DNA from 3 places in the Sphaerisporangium sp. NPDC051017 genome. Region 1 is predicted to be linked to each of the others. Evidence: riboswitches for the same ligand, from Rfam matches in the RefSeq annotation. Region 1 holds a riboswitch; each other region holds the start of a gene.
What was found. A riboswitch is a leader RNA that binds a small molecule or an ion and turns the genes downstream of it on or off. The one in region 1 is predicted to bind thiamine pyrophosphate.

Region 1 (6,685 bases):
CCGCGAAAGACCTCAAGAGCGAGAAGAAGTCAGGTCTGCGGGTTCACGGCCGTACAGGCGAGGAATGCGCCGTCTGCGGTGACACGATCAGAGAGGTCTCCTTCGCCGACTCCTCCCTCCAGTACTGCCCGACGTGCCAGACCGGCGGCAAGCCGCTGGCCGACCGCAGGCTGTCGCGCCTGCTCAAGTAGGTCCGTGATGCGCCGCTGACCTGCCTTCTCGTGAAAAACGACGGTCTGTCATCGATGACAACGGTCCGTTAGCGGGCGGAATGGTCGCGTAACAGGGACAATGAAGGCATGACCGTCCCAGAGATCGATGCCAAAGCCGTGCCCGACGACGTCTTCCTGCTCGACGTGCGCGAGCTCGACGAGTGGCAGGCGGGCCACGCCCCGACGGCCGTCCACATCCCGCTCGGCACGCTGCAGCAGCGCGTCGACGAGGTCCCGGCCGGTGTCCCGGTGTACGTCATCTGCCGCGTCGGCGGCAGGTCCGCGCAGGCCACCGCGTGGTTGAACCACGTCGGGCGCGAGGCCGTCAACGTCGACGGGGGAATGTACTCCTGGGCCGCCGCCGGACGGCCGATGGTCGCCGAAAACGGAGCCCAGCCGTACGTCGCGTGACCCTTTGATGTAATAATCCAGTAAAAATCCATACCGCGGGAGCTCGGGCGAGACCGGGCTGAGAGGGCGGTTCCCGGCAGAACCGGGCGCCGCCGACCGCATGAACCTATCCGGATGGTGCCGCTACGGCCTTCCCCACCGCATACGGCGAGCTGCTTTGGTGTGGGTGCCGCCGTGGGGGGCCACGAGGTCGGTGACGCCAGTAAGTGATGCGGACGGCCCTTCGGTCAGGATGGAATCGGAGTTCGCGAAGCTTGCCACGGAGTGCCTGGTATATGGGCCTCGCTCCGCTCGGGCTGTGTTTTCAGGGCTGCCGCTGCTTCGGGATCGTCGTCGGGCCAGAGCCCTGGCCGGATTTCACCGTCCACCTGGCCCACGCGACCTTCCCGGGGCGGTTGGGCAGGGAAAAGACCCCGAACTCCCCGGCCAAGGCCGCCACGATCGCGAGTCCGCGCCCGTGGACGGATTCCGGCTCCGGGTCGAGCTGGTGGGGATGTCCCATGCCATGGTCGGTCACACGCACGCATAGAACACCGCGTGTCCGCCACAGGGAGAGCCGGATCGGTGGCGCGCCGTGGCAGATGGCGTTCGCGAGAAGTTCACCCACCACCAGGGCGACGTCATCGGCCAACTCTTCAAGAGTCCAGCGGCTCAACGCCCTTCGGACCTGCCGACGGGCGCCGGGCACCGTCGCGAGGTCGTGCGGAATGTCCCAACTGGCCGCGTGCAGCTTGCCAGGAATCGTGATCACGGGGGGTTCTCCGAAGTGGGATGGGCCACTGAGGCGGTTGCCGGTCGTGGCGAACGTCCGCTGTGTGGGGTGATGTCGCCGCCTCGGCTTCGCTCATCTGCTGGCGCAGTTCTCCGACGGTGCGGGCGATGACGATGAGCGCGACAGGTGTCGACCATGTGGCGACGGCGTAGAAGCGACGGGTCCCAACGCCGTACCAGATGACCCAGGCGGGGATCACCTGATCGAGTTGCTCCGCAGCCTCGCGCTGAACGACGTCCCACTTCCGTTGGCGCACGGGCACGGCCGCCGTACCGTGCCGATGCCGCCCTGGTGAGTCAGTCCTGCCCACGCCGACCGGACCGTGCCGCCGTCGTGAAGACCGCCCATGCCCCGAAGGGCGATCCTCTACCCGTGGCGGCCGTCGTGAGCCCGTCCAGGCATGACATGGGGATGATTTCGCTGAGTCGATTAGCCATGCACGGAAAGTAGCCATGCGCGAGGGCGTCGATGGGGACAACCTGTCCCCGTGCTCATGCGGCCGGAAAGACTCCCATGTCCTCGGCCAGCTTGACGGCCTTGGCCTTGAGGGTGCCGGTCGATCGGCGGATGAGTTCCACGGTGACGCCACGCGTCAGCGGGGAGAAAGGGGTGCCTTCAGGAGAGGTGGTCCAGGCGCGGAAGAGGAAATGGTGCGCCTGTTCGAGGTCGCGGCGCTGGAGGTGGCCTGCCGCGATCTCCCCGAACAGCCGCCCCTGGCGCTCACGGGAAGGGATGTCCTCAGGCTTGATCGGCTCGGCCCTCCTGACCGCTTCGCCGTAACGGCGCAGTTCGGCGGCCACGCTGACTCCGTGGAGGGCGACGTTGGCCTGTCCGAAGACGGTCTGAGGATGGGCATATCCCCCGGGCAGAGCATGCGCCACCGATTCGGCGGTGTCCCAGTATCGCCAGGCCGTGCCATCCTGCCCCTGGTACGCGGCGCTGATGGCCATATGCAGACACAGGCTTCCATACAGGCCCGCCACGTCGTCGTCGCCTTCCACGCGCGCACGCACGTCGTTCGCCGCGCCATCGACGATCCGGAAGGCGGCATCGGCGTCCGTACCACGCAGAACGTGGCCGTACGTCCAGGCCGCGAACGCCAGGCTCACCGGCTCGTCGGCCGCCTGGGCGGCGCGCACGGCTCGGTCGGCGATGACCCGGGAGACCTCCGGCTCCACCAGGTCCACGGCGAGATGCTGCGCCAGCCCGTAGGCGCTCGCCAGCCCGGCCTGAGCGGTACGGCGCTCGACGCCGTCCAGGACAATGGCCGCGTCCTCGATCTCCGAGATGAGCCCGGGGAGGACACCGGCGACCGCCGTACGGTTGCCCGGGAGCGTGTGCCAGGCGATCCACGCCTGTCTTACTCGCGCGAGCAGCGCGGGCACGTCGAAGTCGGCCGCGTCGCGGGACGCCGGGCGGAGCGACGTCACCTCCACGATCTCCCGTACCGCGGCGACGCTCGGATGGTGCGGGGCATCCCAGGTACTGACCGGAATCGGCGTATCACCGTCGATGAGAAGCGAGAGGTCATCCACACGAAGAACGTGCGCCAGGCGGATCAGCGCGGGAACGGACACCCCTCGCTGCCCGGCCTCGATCTTCTTCAACCAGTCCGCCGAGTACCCGACCAGCCCGGCGAGCACCGTGCGACTCATTCCCCGCTTTTCACGCATATGCCGAATACGCTCACCCGTACTCAAACTCGGCGGAACATCCATGACATCCTCCAGCGCGAGGCGGGCCGCAGGTCCACAGCCAGCCTACGGCTCACCACCCAGGCCGGGGACGTAGATAACAAAGCACGTGGCGACGTCCGTGGTACCGAACGCTCGATCAATCGAACCTATGGAACACGTGCCGACATGCGTCCAAACGAGGACTTCGTCCTGGCTGCATCACGGGCCGCCGTGCTGCTGGACGATGCCGGAGGCCCGTCCGAGTTGGGATCTGGCTGTATCCACGGCATGCCGTGGTATGTCGAAAACGTTGGCATTCGAGTCGTAAACGAGTTGACTGCTAATCCGGACGCTCCGCCTGCCGACGTTCTTGCTAATAGCATCGCGCGGGTAGCCGAGCTGCATATGGGGGCATATGGGGACGTGTGACCTTCAGAATCCCGGATCTCCATCGGCGACGGTCGCTCTTACTCCGGCAGCGTGAGCAGAATCTTGACTATCTCGTTCTTCCGGACGCGGTCATCGTCCCTGATGGCGTCGATGGCGTTCAAGCTGTCCGTGATCGCCGTATTGAAGATATTGCACCTGAAATTTGTGCTGCTATGAGCAAACTACGTACGGGGACAGAATCCAGGACGCTGGCTACAGCGCGCGGGTCATCGGAAGTGATGTCCGTGGCGAACTCGCCTTGGGGCGGGTGCTGGGTCTCCAGCTGGTCGAGGAGCTCTTCGAGCGCTTGAACACGACGTTCTGCTTGGCGGGCTCGGCCGCGGGCTAGTTCTAGTTGCTGGGTAAGGTCGGCGACCTCTTGAAGGTATTGAGTTCGGTCGTGATCCCATGCTGCTCGGAGACGGTCGTTCTCCATGAGTAGGTCCTGGAGGCTTCGGGTGCGTTCTGTGAGCTGCTGTTCCAGGGACTGGGCGTAGCGTTTGGACTCGTGCCAGCTCGTGACCGCGATCTCTAATTCGTCGTTGGCCCTCCGAACTCGGTACTCGTGCGGATGGGCAACTTTGAGAGCGGTCATCTGAAGCTTGAGCAAGTGTGCCCGGACATCGTCGGTCACGGGGGTACCCGCACTTGCGCGTAGGGTTAGAATCTGGTCTAGGAACCACCGGTCGGCAGGGACGCGTTTTCCGTTCAAGTACCGGGACACGGTGCCCTTGTCGATCGGATTAAGCCGACAGAAGAGGCTGATCGACATACCCAGCGCGGTGAACTGAGCGCGCAGTTCTCCTGCCCAGGCCATTACCTGCGGGCTCAGCTCCGGGCTCAAGGGTGCTAACTCGACTGGACGGCGGGCGATCTCGTTCACCTGCCCATCATCACCGTCCTGGGACGCTACCCGCGACAAACCGCACCCTTTGGTCGTGTTGCCAACTGTCTGCAACGCCCGTCTGATGCCGTTGCAGTGCGGCGCAACCCCTATGGATTCTGGCTTTCTAGAACCGAGCAACCACTACCCCGCCTCGCCGCCGCGCGGCGATATAAAGAGAGGAATCCTCGTGACCCGCCCGGTTCACTCAACCTCCCCGCTCCTCACCGTTCGTGCCGCCCTGATCTTGGGTCTGTCCCTGATCACGGGTGCGGCCGCTGGCGTCCTGACTTACTGGGTCACAGGCTCGGTCGCTGGGTCGATCCTGGGCGCGGGTGCCGCTACGGCGGGTGCGATCGGGCTGCTCAACCAGATCATCAGCAACACCACGAACGACAACGGTGACTAGCTAGGCGCCGTCAAGAACGACCCACAAGCCAACCCCTTTGAGGGCACGGCCTTTGCTAAGTCGGCTCATGGGAGGTGATGACTCCCAGGTCGAATACGACGCGGAACGAGGCGCTGGTGGACCTATCTCGGTTGCGTGGCTCGCTCCCACCTCGAAGGCACGGGTCCAGGATGTCGCTGGCGGTCCGTACAGCTGGAGAGTACAGCTACCTCTGCGGACTCGGCTGTACTCCGGGGACGTGGGTGGACGGCAGGGTGGGACGTCAGTGATCCGCCCCCCTGTGGCCAGAAGGGCTGTGATGAGGCAAGATGAGGGCGCTAACTGCATAAGACAACGCGGGAGCTCGGGGGACCGGGCTGAGAGGGCAGCTACGCCGCTGCCGACCGCATGAACCTGTCCGGGTAATGCCGGCGTAGGGAGTGTGCGATGTCGTCCATCGTCGACGAAGTCCCTCTGACCCTCGACGAGGCTCCGCCGAAGACGCTGGGGGCGCTCGACCAGGGCGCGTTCTGGGCCAATCTCGGGGTCAGCCTGCTCGGCTTCTCCGGGGCGCTGTACCTGCTCGACCCGCTGGGCGGCCGGCCGCTGAGCCTGGCGGCGGCCGTTCTCGCGGCCGTCGTCGGCAGCCTCGTCGGCACGGTGATGGTCGGTCTGGCGGCCGTTCCCGGGGCGCGTACCGGCGCCCCGGCGATGGTCCTGCTGCGCGGCCTGTTCGGCGTGCGGCTGTCGTACGTCCCGACCGTGCTGAACATCGTGCAGATGCTCGGGTGGGGCGCCTTCGAGCTGTGGGTGATCGCCACCGCCGCCCAGGCCGTCTTCGGTGACGCGGTTCCGTACCAGGTCTGGGTACTGGCGGCGGGGGCGCTTACGATCGCGCTGACCATACGCCCGCTCGGGGCGATCCGGCTGCTGCGCCGGTTCGTGACGGCGGGCGTGGTGGTCGCCATGGTGTGGCTTGCCGTGGCGCTGCTGCGCGAGGGGCCCTCACTCGGCGCCGGGAGCTGGGACGCGTTCGCGCCCGCCGTCGACTACGTGATCGCGCTGTCGGTCTCGTGGGTCCCGGTCGCGGCCGACTACGCGCGGCACTCGCGCTCCAGCCGCGCGGCCTTCGGCGGCGTGGTCGGCGGGTACACGATCGCGCAGGTCGCGTGCCTGGTGATGGGCGTGCTCGCGCTGTCGCTGGTGGGCAACGACGCCGACCGGGTCTGGGAGGCGTTCGTGGCCGTGCCCCTCGGGGCCGTGTTCTTCGGCGTCCTGGTGCTGCGCGAGGCCGACCAGTCCTTCGCCAACGTGTACTCCACGGCGATGTCGCTGCAGAATCTGCTGCCCCGGGTGGACCGGCGCGTCTTCTCGATCGGTGTCGGGGTGCTGACCACGGGCGTCGCCCTGTTCGTGAACGTCAACTCCTACGGGGCGTTCCTCGGCGTGATCGGCGCGGTGTTCGTCCCGATGTTCGCCGTCCTGGCCGTCGACTACTTCCTGCTCGGCGCGGCCGGCCGCTGGGACACCTCGGAGGACGCGCCCTCCCGGTGGCTGATGATCGTGCCGTGGGTGCTGGGCTTCGTGGCGTACTGGCTTGTGACGGTGACGCCGACGGTGGGCTGGTGGGACGCGGCCTGGGCGGCGGTGCGCGACGCGATCGGGTTGGCGCACCAGCCGTGGATGAACGCGGCGCTGGCGGCGTTCGTCGTCTCGGCGCTGGTCACGCTGGCGCTGGGCCCACTGGCGCGCCTTCGAGGCGCAGCAGGTGCTCCTTCGCGGCCGGCCCGCCGGCGTACCCCCCAAGATGCCCAGGCGCCTCGATCGCCCGGTGACACGGCACGATGACGCACACCGGGTCGGCGGTCAGCGCGTTGCCGATGGCGCGCAACGCCTGCGGGCGGCCGATCCGGT
Region 2 (6,685 bases), on a different contig from region 1:
GGGCGGTCCACCGTGAAGATCGCCGCGAGACGGTCGTTTTCGGTCAGCCAGATCGCGGCCCACTTGGGGTCGGACGCCGGATCGCCGCGCAGCACGAGGCGGGCACCGGTGTGGTGGCCGGCGTACTGGAGCATGCGGCCGAACTGCTCCGACCAGAAGTACGGGACGGGGTCGTACACGGCGGTCTGGCCGAGCAGGGTGGCCACGGCGGTCTCGGGGGCGTGCAGCGCGGTGTCCCAGTGCTCGATGCGCAGGCGGCGGCCGAAGCGGCGCGACCACCAGTTGGCGCAGTCGCCGACCGCGACGACGCGGTCCATGGACGTGCGCAGGTGCTCGTCGACCAGGACGCCGTTGTCCAGCGCGATGCCCGACCCGGCGAGCCATCCGACGGCCGGGCGCACGCCGATGCCCGTCACGACGACGTCCGCGGGGATCCAGGAGCCGTCCATCATCGCGAGCCCGCCCGGGTCGACCGAGCCGACCATGGTGCCGAGCCGCAGCTCGATGCCGGCCTCGGCGTACCAGGGGGCCGTGTGGGCGCCGATCTCGGGGCCGAGGGCGGCGGCCAGGGGCGAGGCGGCGGCCTCGACGACGGTCACCTCGCATCCCGCGCGGCGCGCCGCCGTGGCGATCTCCGCGCCGATCCAGCCCGCGCCGACGATGGCCACCCGCGTGCCGGGGGTCAGGCGCGCCCGCAGGGCCAGGGCGTCGTCGATGGTGCGCAACGTGTACTGGGGCCCCTCGCCGCGCAGCCTGATCGGGGTCGCGCCGGTGGCGATCACCAGCCCGTCGTACTCCAGCTCGCCCTCGGTCGTCTCCACGACACCCTCGCGCAGGCCCTTGGCGGCGACCTCGGTGCGCAGGTCGATGTCCAGGGCCCCGAGATCGGAGTCCACGACGGTCGAGTCCAGGTCGCCGGCCATGACGGCCTTGGACAGGGGTGGCCGATCGTAGGGGCGATGCCTCTCGTCGCCCACCAGAGTGACGCGCCCGTGGTACCCGCGCGCCCGCAGCGCTTCGACACTCCGTACGCCGGCCAGCCCGGCGCCCACCACCACGACATGATTCACAACTTGACAGTAAGCGGCGAGCCGGGTAACCCGCCAACGGCGATTTGGTAACGAATTGGCTCACTACTACACACGCGGGGTGATGAGAACGCTCAAGCGGGTGCGCGACGGCGTACCAAGGCAGGAATAGGCACAGGGACAGGAATAAGCTTGTCCCGTCAGACGCGCGGGAGTCCGGCGAGACCGGGCTGAGAGGAGGGCTGGCGGCCCTCGACCGCAAAGACCTGATCCGGATCATGCCGGCGAAGGGAGCGAGACCTCATGGTCGACACGGGCGCCGATAGCGGCTCAGCCGGTGCCGCGGACGTCGTGGTCGTGGGCGGCGGCATCGCCGGCCTGTCGGTGGCCTGGCGCGCCGCGGCGGCCGGGCACAAGGTGGTCGTCGCCGACCCCTCCCCCGGCTCGGGGGCCACCCACGCCGCCGCGGGCATGCTCGCCCCGGTGAGCGAGGTCACCTACACCGAGGAGCCGCTGCTGCGCCTCGGCCTGGCCTCGCTGGAGCTGTGGCCCGCGTTCGCGGCCGAACTGTCGGAGGAGTCCGGCCTGGACGTCGACCACCGCGCCGACGGCACGCTGGACGTCGCCTTCGGCGCGGACGACCTGGCCGCCCTGGACGAGCTGGCCGAGTTCATGGGCAAGCTGGACCTGCCCGTCGAACGCCTGACCGGGCGCGAGTGCCGGCGCGCCGAGCCGATGCTGGCGCCCTCGGTCCGCGGCGGGCTGCTGGCCCCGGGCGACGCGTGGGTGGACCCGCGCCGGGTCACCGCCGCCCTGCTGGCCGCGCTGCCGCGCCGGGGGGCGTCCGTGGTGCGCGAGCGCGCGGCCGGCCTCATGGTCGAGCGCGGCGCCGCGCGCGGGGTGCTCCTGGGGGACGGGCGCGCGCTCGCCGCCGAGCGGGTCGTGCTGGCCGCCGGGGCGTGGTCGGGGGCCCTTCCGGGCCTGCCGCCGGAGGTCGCGCCGCCCGTGCGCCCGGTCAAAGGGCAGATCATGCGGCTGCGCGGCGCGCCGGGGTTCCTCGGCCGCTGCGTGCGCGGGGTGGTCCGCGGCTCCAGCGCGTACCTGGTGCCCCGCGGCGACGGCGAGATCGTCCTCGGCGCCACGCAGGAGGAGATGGGGTTCGACACCCGCGTGACCGCCGGCGGGCTGTGGGAGCTGCTACGCGACGCCCGCGAGCTGGTCCCGGGCGTGACCGAGCTGGAGGTGTCCGGCGTCAGCGCGGGCCTTCGCCCCGGAACGCCCGACAACCTGCCCGTGCTCGGGGCGACGGCGATGGAGGGCCTCCTGCTCGCCTCCGGCCACCACCGCGGCGGCGTCCTGCTCGCCCCCCTGACCGCGGGCCTCCTCGCCGCCGAGCTGGACGGGACGCTCGCCGGGTCCGCGTACGAGGACGCGGCGGCGGTCTGCTCGCCGCGCCGCTTCCACCGGGCGGCGCACGGATCGGGGAACGGCACCACCGGCCACCATCGATGACCAAGGAGGGTCGGGGCGCCCCCGGTCCGCGCCAGGGATCCGCCCCGCAACCGCGATGAACGTGACGATCAACGGAAACCCCTGCCGGCTGCCCGAAGGCGCCACCGTCGCCCACGCCGTCGAGGTGCTCACCTCGGCCGTGGCGGGCGTGGCGGTGGCCCTCAACGACGAGGTGGTCCGCCGCGGCGCGTGGGACTCCACGCCGCTGGGCGAGAACGACCGCGTCGAGGTGCTGACGGCGGTGCAGGGTGGATGACCCCCGTACGACCCAGGTGAGGACTCAGATGAGACCGGCGGGACCGGCGAGACAACGGAGGTGGCACGGATGACGAGCGTGACCGAGCCGAGGACGGCGGACGAGAAGCGCGACGCGGGCCCGGCGGACGACGCGCTGGCGCTCGGCGGCGAGACGTTCGCCTCGCGCCTCATCATGGGCACCGGCGGCGCGCCGTCGCTGGAGGTCCTGGACGAGGCGCTGGCCGCGTCCGGCACCGAGATCACCACGGTGGCCATGCGCCGGCTGGACCCCTCGGCCCGCGGGTCGGTGCTGGACGTGCTGCGCGCACGGGGCGTCAAGGTGCTCCCCAACACCGCGGGCTGCTACACGGCCGGAGAGGCGGTGCTCACGGCGCGCCTGGCCCGGGAGGCGCTCGGCACCCCCTGGGTGAAGCTGGAGGTGATCAGCGACGAGCGCACCCTGCTGCCCGACCCGATCGAGACCTTCGACGCCGCCGAGCGGCTGGTCGCCGACGGGTTCGTCGTCCTGCCCTACATCGGGGACGACCCGGCGCTGGCGCGGCGCCTGGAGCAGGCCGGATGCGCCGCCGTCATGCCCCTCGGCTCCCCCATCGGCTCGGGCCTCGGCATCCGCAATCCCCACAACATCGAGCTGATCGTGGAGGCGGCGGGCGTCCCGGTGATCCTCGACGCTGGCATCGGCACGGCGAGCGACGCGGCGCTGGCGATGGAGCTAGGATGCGACGCGGTCCTGCTCGCCAGCGCGGTCACCCGCGCCCGCAGGCCCGGCCTGATGGCCGCGGCGATGAAGCATGCCGTGACGGCGGGCCGTATGGCGCGCCTCGCGGGCCGGATCCCCCGGCGGAGGTACGCTGAGGCCTCCTCACCGGCGATCGCGGCCGGTGCGCACGAGTAGTGGCCCCTTCCAGACGGGAAAACATGTCGGCATCGGTTTGGGATGTGCTTGCCCTCGTCCTGGCAAACCGCCCGTAAACTCACTCCCGTGGACACGACGGTTGCGGACCCCCTCGTAGGGCGAGTGCTGGACGGGCGCTATCGCGTCGAGTCACGTATCGCCCGCGGTGGCATGGCCGCTGTCTACCTGGCCAGGGACGTGCGGCTCGACCGCACGGTCGCCCTGAAGGTCATGCACCGCTCCCTCGCCGAGGACCCCGACTTCGTGCGGCGGTTCATCGGCGAGGCGAAGTCCGTCGCCAGCCTCTCCCACCCCAACGTCGTCCACGTCTTCGACCAGGGCACCGACGGCGACCACGTCTACCTGTCGATGGAGTACGTCCCGGGGCGCACCCTGCGCGACGTCCTGCGGCAGCGTGGCCGCCTGCCCGCGCGCGAGGCCCTGGAGATCATGATCCCGGTGCTGGCCGCGCTCGGCGCGGCCCACCAGGCGGGCATGGTCCACCGCGACGTCAAGCCCGAGAACGTCCTGCTGAGCGACGACGGCCGCGTGAAGGTCGTCGACTTCGGGCTCGCCCGAGCCATCGACTCGGGCAACCAGACCCGCACCGGCGTCATGATCGGCACGATCGCCTACATGTCGCCCGAGCAGGTCACGGCGGGGGTCACGGACGCGCGCAGCGACGTGTACGCCGCCGGGGTGATGCTGTTCGAGCTGCTGACCGGGCGGCAGCCCTACCAGGGCGAGACCCCGATGTCGGTGGCCTACCGGCACGTCCACGACCGCGTGCCCGCGCCGTCCTCGCTGGCGCCCGAGAGCCCGGCCGTGCTGGACCGGCTCGTGCTGTCCGCCACCGACCGCGACCCGAACCACCGCCCGACCGACGCCACGGCGCTGCTCGTCGCGGCCGTCGAGGCCCACCGCGCGCTGCCGCGCGACCCCGCCCCGGCCCCTCCCCATCCCGTCCCGGCCCCGGCCCCGGCGCCCGCCAACCCCACGCTCGTCCAGTCGCGCACCGAGATGCTCACCACGCCGGGGATCGCGCCCCCGCCGCCCGGCCACCGCGAGCGGCGGCGCGTCCGGCCGGTCTGGTTCATCGTCGCCCTGGCCGTGGTCATGACCGGCGCGATCGGCGCCACGGGCTGGTGGTTCTCCGAAGGCCGGTACACCAAGGTCCCCGACCTGCTCGGCATCAACGTGACGGTCGCCAAGGCCGAGGCCGAGAAGCAGGGCTTCAGCGTCAAGATCGGCGAGCCCGAGAACGACACCAAGCTCGGCGAGAACAAGGTGCTGCGCACCGACCCGGAGTCCGGCCGCGAGGTGATCCAGGGCGCGCTCATCACGCTGATCCCGTCCGCCGGCCCGCGCAAGATCGCGGTGCCCAACGTGGTGAACCTCTCCGAGGCCGACGCCCGCAGCAAGATCTCCGAGGCCGGGCTCACCGCAGGGGCCGTCAGCCGCGTGCCGAGCGACACCGTGCAGCGCGGCCTGGTCCTGCGCACGAGCCCGCAGGTCGGCACGCGGGTGAAGGAGGGCGGCACGGTCCAGATCGTCCTCAGCGCCGGTCAGCTCATGCCCGACGTGAGCGAGATGCAGTGCGACCAGGCCGACGCGTTCCTGCGCGGGAAGGGCTTCATCCCGACGGTCGTCCAGCAGACCGACGACGCCCAGCCCGGCACCATCATCGCCCAGTCCCCCGCCGCGCGCGCCGAGGTCACCGCCGGTCAGGGCGTGCAGCTCACCTGCTCCAAGGGCCCCGACACCGGCTTCCACTGGCCCTGGGAGAACCCGGAGGACCAGAACGCGCAGCCCGGCCAGGCCCTGGTCCCGATCCCGGACGTCCGCTTCAAGAAGGTCGGCGAGGCGGCGGAGGAACTGCGCACGGCCGGTTTCAAGGTCCGCGTCCGCAAGATCGCGGGCTCCGGGGCCGTGGTCGCCGAGAACCCCCTCGGGCAGGCCCCGGCGGGCACCCGCATAACGATCTGGCACTGAGCGTCTCCGCTCGGGAGACCCGGGCCGGGGTCAGGTCGCCGGGACGCCGTGGAGGCGCAGGCGGGCCATGCCGCCGTCGGGGTAGATGTCGAGGCGGACGTGCGAGGCCACGCGGCCGGCTTCGAGGCGGAAGCGGTGGCGGGTGTCGGGCTGGAGGCGGGTGCGGGGCAGGAGCTCGAACCAGTCCGCGTCGTCGTGGGGCCCGCCGCCCGTCAGGTCGGCTCCCCGCAGCGAGGCCGCGCCGGGGGCGTTGTAGACGAGATTGGCGGTGTCCAGCTCGGCGAGCTGGATGACGCCCGGGACGGCCAGGCGCACGGTCAGCCAGTCGTTGCCGCCGTCGCGGCGACGGGCGGTCTCCCAGCCCTCGCCCTGGTGCCGGGCGAGCCCGGGGGCGATGACGTTGGCCGGCGAGGAGTAGAAGTCGTCCGAGCAGCCGGTGATCACGGCGCCGTTCTCCAGTGCGGCCAGGTCGATCGTCATCCCCGCGAACATCGCCAGGTCGGGCACGACCTCGCCGTGGACGCGCAGGCGCGAGACGCCGCCGTCGGGGAAGATGTTCAGCCGCACGTGCGTGAAGACGTGGTCGCAGGCGACGGGGAACTCGTGCAGCGCGTCGCCGGTCAGGGGGCTCCTCGGCACGATCTCGGTCCACTCGGCGTCGCGCACCTCCTGGACGGACGGGTGCCCGCCGGCCGCGCACGCCTCCACCGAGGCGTAGGGCGGGTGGTTGCCGGTGAACCACGCCGTGTCGACCACCACGCGGCGGACCTTGCCGGGCATGCCGAGGCGGACGATCGCCCAGTCGTGGCCCTCGTCCCGCCGCCGCCGGGTCTCCCAGCCGTCGTAGACCTGGCCGCGCGGGCCGAAGGTCTCGGGCTGGAACACCGGGCGGCCAGGGCGGATCAGCGCCTGCCGCTCGGCGAACGACTCGTCGCTGGCCGCCACCACCGACCCGCCGTACGTGCGCAGCGCCAGGTCGGGCATGCGCGCGAGCGCCGCC
Region 3 (6,685 bases), on a different contig from region 1:
TCCATATCCGCAGAATGCGTAAACGAGGAACACAAAAGCACTACGTCTACACCACACCTTCTAAGAAGGCCATCCAGGCCATCAAAGATAAAGTGCGGGCTAAGACGTACAGGTCAACGCTCCATTGGGACCTGGACAAGCTGATCATTAGCCTGAACAGGTCCCTGCGCGGATGGGCGAACTACTTCCGCTATGGGGTATCCAAGGCAACATTCAACGACATCGATTGGTTCACGTGGGGCCGGTTGATGCGCTGGATACGCCGTAAATACAAACATGGAAACCGTCGGATCGGAATGCCAGAACTCCGCCGTCGCTTCTGCGACCAAGGATGGCGGTTCGCCTATAACGGGGCGGTTTTAACCGGCGCATCCAGCGTCGCAGTGACCCGTTACCGCTACCGCGGCGAGACCATACCGACCCCGTGGACACCGACACCGGCAACGGTCACGTAATAACCAGCAGGAAAGACATGCGGAGCGCCCGTTGCGTGGAGACACGCACGGCGGGTGCGGCGGGCGGGCCGGGGAAACCCGTCGGGAGCAATCCCGATAGGGCGCCCCGGTCCGACCCAACCGGCGTGGGGATCCGCCGCTTCATCGCGATCGCGACCTGGCACGCACCCTCACCATTGCGCATCGAAGCCGTGACCGTCAGGGAACTGCGCGAGCTGATGCGCGAGGCCGAGAACGGCGCGGTGGTCTCTGTGGAGCCGTCCTGGACGTGGGTGGCGTAACAGGCCATGACAGTCACATCCCACAGACCAGAGTCTTGCCTCCCCGATCCGGTATCGAAGGAAATATCCCTCCCCATCCAGATACCAGCCTACGAACGGAGCGCTATGCCCCCATGTGAAGCCTTTACCCCGGAGCCTCGCCTGGCCCCGCGGCCACCGGTTGAGTCCGGGGCCGAGGGGTGGAACGAGAAGGACTGCGGCGTGGGGCTCGCGCATGTCGGAGCTCTTGTCGGAACGCTCGTTCCGGGTTGCGGGGGACGGCGGGCCAGGGCGCTGGTAAGGGAAATCTTGATGAAGGCGGGGGTGGGAGCGGAAGACGTCTCCGACGCGGAGGTCATCGTGGCAGAGCTCACGGCCAACGTGGAGCGGCACGCCGCAGAGCCGTACGAGGTGCGCGTCATCAGCGTCGCCGACGTACCCATTTGGTGTGAGGTGGTGGATGGAAGCCCGGATACCGAGAAAGTTGAAGTCTCACTACAACGGCTGCGCGCGCAGGGGACAACCGACGTGCCGTTTCTCGCCGAAGACACCCTGGCTGAGAACGGCCGCGGACTGCTGCTGACCTACCGGCTTTCCGGCGGCCGATGCGCCGTGTACGCGACAACGACCTCCAGCACCGGCACACCAGGCAAGGCAGTCGGGTTCGCCCTCGCTGTAGGTGGGCGTGGTTAACGAGCCGGCCATGGGATGAAACATCGGTGGATCGCCGAGCGGAGCTGCGGGTTCGCGGCTGGAGCCCACGCAAGCCTGGGGTCGAAGGGGCGAAGCCCCTTGGGAAAACAGAGCCCGAGCCGGAGCGCCCCCCGGGCGCGGAGGCGAGGACCATTTCCAGCGAGGACCATTTCCAGCGGAGACAGTTCCAGCGGAGACAGTTCCAGCAGGGACCCGCTTCCGGGGGGCGCGGTCCGGCCTTCGCGGGGGGCGGGTTCTGCTTGGTTTGGGGGGCGATATGGCTTGTATTCGGTTATGTCGGGTGATTTGGTGGGGTGAGTCGTGGGGTGGGGGTGGGTTGGGGGTTTTGCGGGGCCTGAGTTAGCGATGTTGGGTTAGCCTCGATCACACGGTCGCGTTAGCCTTGCCAGGACAACCGCGGGAGCCCGGCGCACCGGGCTGAGAGTGTGGCTGCTGCGGCCGCAGACCGCTCGAACCTGACCGGGTCATGCCGGCGTAGGGAGCTGTTCTATGGAGACGTCCGGGTCCACCGCCACGTTGACGGTGTCGTCCAGCCCGTTCAGCGAAGAGCTGTGGGAGGCCGTCCAGCCCACATTCAGGGCCATCCTCGACCACCCGTTCATCACGGGCCTGGTCGACGGCACGCTGCCCCACGACACGTTCCGCCACTTCGTCGTGCAGGACTCCCACTACCTGCGCGACTACGCCCGGGCCCTCGCGCTGTGCGCGGCGAAGTCGCCCTGCGAGGACGACGTACGCGCCTTCGCGAACGACGCGGTGAGCGCGATCGCGGCCGAACAGGAGATGCATTCGGAGTTCATGTTCCAGCTCGGCGGCTCGGCCGAGGAGGCCGAGAAGCTGCCCGTCGCGCCGACCACCCGCGCGTACACCAGCTACCTGCTGGCCACGGTGTACGGGGGCTCGTTCCTGGACGCCCTGGCCGCAGTGCTGCCCTGCTACTGGATCTACGCCCGCGTCGGCGAGGCGCTGCTCGCGGAGTCGTCGCCCGACCCGCTGTACACGCAGTGGATCGCCGCCTACGGGGACCCGGGGTTCCAGAAGGTGGTGCGCCGGGTCGTCGACCTGATCGACCGTACCGGCGCGGACTCGACGCCCCGGCAGCGCGCCGTCGCGCTCGAGCACTTCGTCACGACGGCTCGCTATGAGTGGATGTTCTGGGACGCCGCGTGGCGCCAGGAGTCCTGGCCTGTCTGAGCGGCACCTGCCACCGCCACCATACGCCCAGCGCCGACCGGCTCGGGGGGCCGGTCAGTCAGGCCGGAATGTTCAAGCCGGTACGTTCAGCACCGCCGCCGCCCGATCAGGGCCACGGTCAAAGCCAGCTGTTACGGCGGAACCCTCGGTAGAGCAGCGAGCAGACGACGAGCATGAAGCCGAGCACGACCGGATAGCCCCAGATGGCGGACAGCTCGGGCATGTGGCGGAAGTTCATGCCGTAGATGCCGGCGATCATCGTGGGGACCGAGATGATGGCGACCCATGCCGAGATCTTGCGCATGTCCTCGTTCGCGAGCGCGTTGGAGCGCGCGAGCGCGGCCTGGAGGATGGAGTTGCACAGCTCGTTGGACGACTCGACCTGCTCGCAGACCCGCGAGAGGTGGTCGACGACGTCGCGGAAGTACTCGCGCATCTCAGAGGGGATCATGCGGCGGGTGGGCAGCGCGTTGAACGGAGTCTGCAACGGCGTGACCGCGCGCTTCATCTCGATCATCTCGCGCTTGAGCTGGTAGATGCGGCTGATGTCGCGGGAGCTGACGTCGGCGAAGACGGCGGCCTCGACCTCTTCCAGCTCGGCCTGCATCAGATCGGACACCGAGAGGTACTTGTCGACGACGTGGTCGGCGATGGCGTGCAGCACGCTGGAGGGCCCGCGCGCGAGCAGCTTCGGCTTGTCTTCGAGGCGCCTGCGCACGTCGGCCAGGGGACAGTGCTCGCCGTGGCGGACGGTCACCACGAAGTCGGACCCGACGAACACCATGATCTCGCCGGTGGCGATGATCTGGTGGGAGTCGTCCGGCTCGTCGTGGTCGAGGTAGGCGACGGTCTTGAGCACGACGAACAGTGAGTCGCCGTAGCGCTCGACCTTGGGGCGCTGGTGGGCCTTCACGGCGTCCTCGACGGCGAGGGGGTGGAGGCCGAAGATCTCGGCCAGCCAGCCGACCTCGGGCGCATCGGGCTCGTGCAGGCCGACCCAGACGTAGGCGCCGCCGGTCTCGGAGGCGGCGTTGTGCTCACGAACCAGGGTGACGGCCTCGGGGATGCCGGGGACGTCGACACGCTTGCCGCCGATGTAGGCGCCGAACTCCACGACGGAGTCGCTCGGGGGCACGCACCGGCCGTTCGGCTCACGTCGGGAGCCCTTCGCGCCGGGGGAGGCACTGAGGCGCACGTGGGCGGGACGCTGGTGCAGGTTGATCCGCTGGAACAGGGTGGAGGAGCGCATGGCGGTCCCTTCCCGCCCGACCTGGCGGAGCCATGCGCGAATGAGTCAAGGGCGGCGAACGGCCGCTAAGAGGAAGTCAGCGCGTGGCTCTCAGTCGGACACCGAGTTGGAGTGGTCGGGTTTGCGCACGACGTACGTGCGCGAGCACGTACTGCTGGGATCACCAGAAGTCATCCCGAGTCCACCTCCAATCGCCGAGAGACAAGCCAGAGCTGCCCTAACCTACCACAGGCGGGGCCGCTCCCCTAGCCTACAACGCCCTTACAGGTTCGATCATGAATATCGGCACAAAGGCCGTTCACCAGTGCGTGACCAGCAAGCGTCGCGCAACCCCCGAACCCCCCTAACAGGAACACGGGACGCGGTCCGGTGACCCCGGAACCGACCCGTAGACTCCCCACGTGCGCGTTCTTGTGATTGGATCCGGCGGCCGTGAGCACGCCCTGTGCCGTGCCCTCGGGCTGGACCCCTCGGTGTCGGAGCTGCACTGCGCCCCCGGCAACGCCGGCATCGCCGCGGTGGCCACCGTACATCTGGTGGTGCCCACCGACCCGCGGGCGGTCGCCGCGCTGGCCACGCGCCTCGGCGCCGAGCTCGTCGTGGTCGGCCCCGAGGCGCCGCTGGTGGCGGGCGTCGCCGACGCCGTGCGCGCGGCGGGCATCGCCTGCTTCGGCCCGTCCGCGCAGGCCGCACGCATCGAGGGTTCCAAGGCGTTCGCCAAGGACGTGATGACGGCGGCGGGCGTGCCGACGGCGGGCGCGCGCGTGTGCGTCACCCCCGAGGAGGCCGAGGTCGCGCTGGACGCGTTCGGCGCGCCGTACGTCGTGAAGGACGACGGGCTCGCGGCCGGCAAGGGCGTCGTGGTGACGTCCGACCGCGACGAGGCGCTGGCCCACGCGGCGGCGTGCGAGCGCGTCGTCATCGAGGAGTACCTCGACGGTCCCGAGGTGTCGCTGTTCGCGCTGTGCGACGGCGCGACGGCCGTGCCGCTGCAGCCCGCGCAGGACTTCAAGCGCGCCTACGACGGCGACGAGGGCCCGAACACCGGCGGCATGGGCGCCTACACCCCGCTGCCGTGGGCGCCGCAGTGGCTCACCGAGCGCGTCATGGACGAGGTCGTGCTGCCCACCGTCCGCGAGCTGGCCCGGCGCGGCACGCCGTACGCGGGGGTGCTGTACGCGGGGCTGGCGCTGACGTCCTCGGGCCCGCGGGTCATCGAGTTCAACGCGCGCTTCGGCGACCCGGAGACGCAGGTCGTGCTGGACCGCCTGGAGACCCCGCTCGCGGGTCTGCTGTACGCCTGCGCGACCGGCACGCTGGCGGACGAGCCCGCGCCGAGGTACCGCGACGGCGCGGCCGTGACGGTCGTCGTGGCCGCCGAGAACTACCCGGGCGACCCGGTGAAGGGCGACCGCGTCGAGGGCCTTGCGACCCCGGTGAAGGACGCGTACGTCATCCACGCGGGCACGGCGTTCGACGCCGAGGGCCGGGTGGTCTCGGCGGGCGGCCGGGTGCTCAGCGTCGTCGGCACGGGTCCGGACGTCGCCGCCGCGCGCGCCGCCGCGTACGCGCTCGTGGACCGCGTCCGGCTGCGCGGCTCCCACCACCGCTCCGACATCGCCGCACGCGCCTAGAACGGCTCCTGGGCGCACCCAGGACGCTCTGGAGCACGCCGCCCCTGGAAGCGCTCCCAACGCGCCAGGGCCCGCACACGCGCGCCTGGAAAGGCGTCCCCGCCGCGATCTCCCGCACGGTGGCGGGCCGGCCCGCACGCGCGCGTCTGGAAGGGCGGCAGGTGACTTCCGCGTCACGATGAGACGGGTGGTGTGGCGCGGATGCCCGCCACCCGCGATGATCCGGAAAGGGGCGAATCCGGGAGGAGCGCACATATGACTGCCGAGCCGGCGGTGCGGGGGAACGAGGCGCCGGAGGTTCCCGGCGACCGTGAGTCGCCGCGCTGGCCCGGCGTGTGGCGGGTGGCCATCGCCTCGCGCGCCGAGGAGGTGCAGGCCGACGCCGAACGCTGCCTCGCGGCCCGCCCGGGCGACCCGGCGATGACCGCGCTGCACGCCTCGATCCTGCGCCAGCTCGGCGTCGCGCGCGAGTACGTCAAGGAGCGCCAGGGCTGGCGGCGCTGGCTGACCGGTCAGGCCATCGAGGGCGCGTGGGCGAACCTGTACGGCGCGACCGTCATGCTGTTCGGCATGCTCCCGGAGCGCGAGCTGAACCCGAGGGCGCCCGAGGTGCTGGCGGTCGGCCGCGCGTACCTGCCTGCGGACGACGCGCGCATCGCCCAGCTCGCGACCCGCCTCGCCGCGGGCGACATCGCCGAAGCCGACCGGTCGCTGCTGCAGTCGGTGCTGCGCGCCGCGTACGCCACCGCGGCGATCGAGAGCAACCGGGTGCGCAGCTTCCGCAACATGCTGCTCGGCGGCGTGGCGGCGCTGACGGTCATCGTGGCCGGGCTGGTCGCCGTCGCCTCGGCCTGGCCGTCGGCGATCCCCATGTGCGGCAACCGCATGCTGCTGGCCAGCCTCGGCGTGTCCGGCGGTCAGGTGTGCCCGAGCGGCGACGGCGCGCCGTCCCACGGGGACGTGCCGCTGGTCGCGCTGCTCGGCATGCTGGGCGCCGCGCTTGCCACCGCGGCGAGCCTGTCCACCCGTTCTGAGCTGTCCACGCGTTACTCGCTCGCCGTCGCGCAGAACCTGCTGAAGGCGCCGGCGGGCGTCGCGACCGCGATCGCGGGCCTGCTCATCCTCAACTCCGGGTTCGTGCCGGGGTTCTCCGGGCTCAGCTCGCAGACGGCGATCCTG

Region 2: another riboswitch for thiamine pyrophosphate. It lies ahead of thiO (glycine oxidase ThiO); the one in region 1 lies ahead of AB0M95_RS01760 (cytosine permease).
Region 3: another riboswitch for thiamine pyrophosphate. It lies ahead of tenA (thiaminase II); the one in region 1 lies ahead of AB0M95_RS01760 (cytosine permease).

Annotation. Positions count from the first base shown of each region.
Region 1 covers NZ_JBFBCI010000001.1:356,171-362,855, forward strand. The annotation lists gene AB0M95_RS01730 (DNA-formamidopyrimidine glycosylase family protein) at 1-191, shown strand, start outside; gene AB0M95_RS01735 (rhodanese-like domain-containing protein) at 300-623, shown strand; gene AB0M95_RS01740 (ATP-binding protein) at 928-1,374, opposite strand; gene AB0M95_RS01745 (helix-turn-helix transcriptional regulator) at 1,887-3,113, opposite strand; gene AB0M95_RS01750 (hypothetical protein) at 3,619-4,383, opposite strand; gene AB0M95_RS01755 (hypothetical protein) at 4,574-4,792, shown strand; TPP riboswitch at 5,118-5,228, shown strand; gene AB0M95_RS01760 (cytosine permease) at 5,219-6,619, shown strand; partial or broken gene AB0M95_RS01765 (methylated-DNA--[protein]-cysteine S-methyltransferase) at 6,579-6,685, opposite strand, start outside.
Region 2 covers NZ_JBFBCI010000007.1:122,776-129,460, reverse strand. The annotation lists gene AB0M95_RS09110 (FAD-dependent oxidoreductase) at 1-1,070, opposite strand, end outside; TPP riboswitch at 1,227-1,338, shown strand; gene thiO (glycine oxidase ThiO) at 1,332-2,540, shown strand; gene thiS (sulfur carrier protein ThiS) at 2,596-2,796, shown strand; gene AB0M95_RS09095 (thiazole synthase) at 2,866-3,693, shown strand; gene pknB (Stk1 family PASTA domain-containing Ser/Thr kinase) at 3,781-5,685, shown strand; gene alc (allantoicase) at 5,716-6,685, opposite strand, start outside.
Region 3 covers NZ_JBFBCI010000031.1:67,706-74,390, forward strand. The annotation lists gene AB0M95_RS23795 (reverse transcriptase domain-containing protein) at 1-455, shown strand, start outside; gene AB0M95_RS23800 (hypothetical protein) at 581-736, shown strand; gene AB0M95_RS23805 (ATP-binding protein) at 842-1,408, shown strand; TPP riboswitch at 1,815-1,927, shown strand; gene tenA (thiaminase II) at 1,919-2,623, shown strand; gene AB0M95_RS23815 (magnesium and cobalt transport protein CorA) at 2,742-3,872, opposite strand; gene purD (phosphoribosylamine--glycine ligase) at 4,274-5,506, shown strand; gene AB0M95_RS23825 (hypothetical protein) at 5,762-6,685, shown strand, end outside.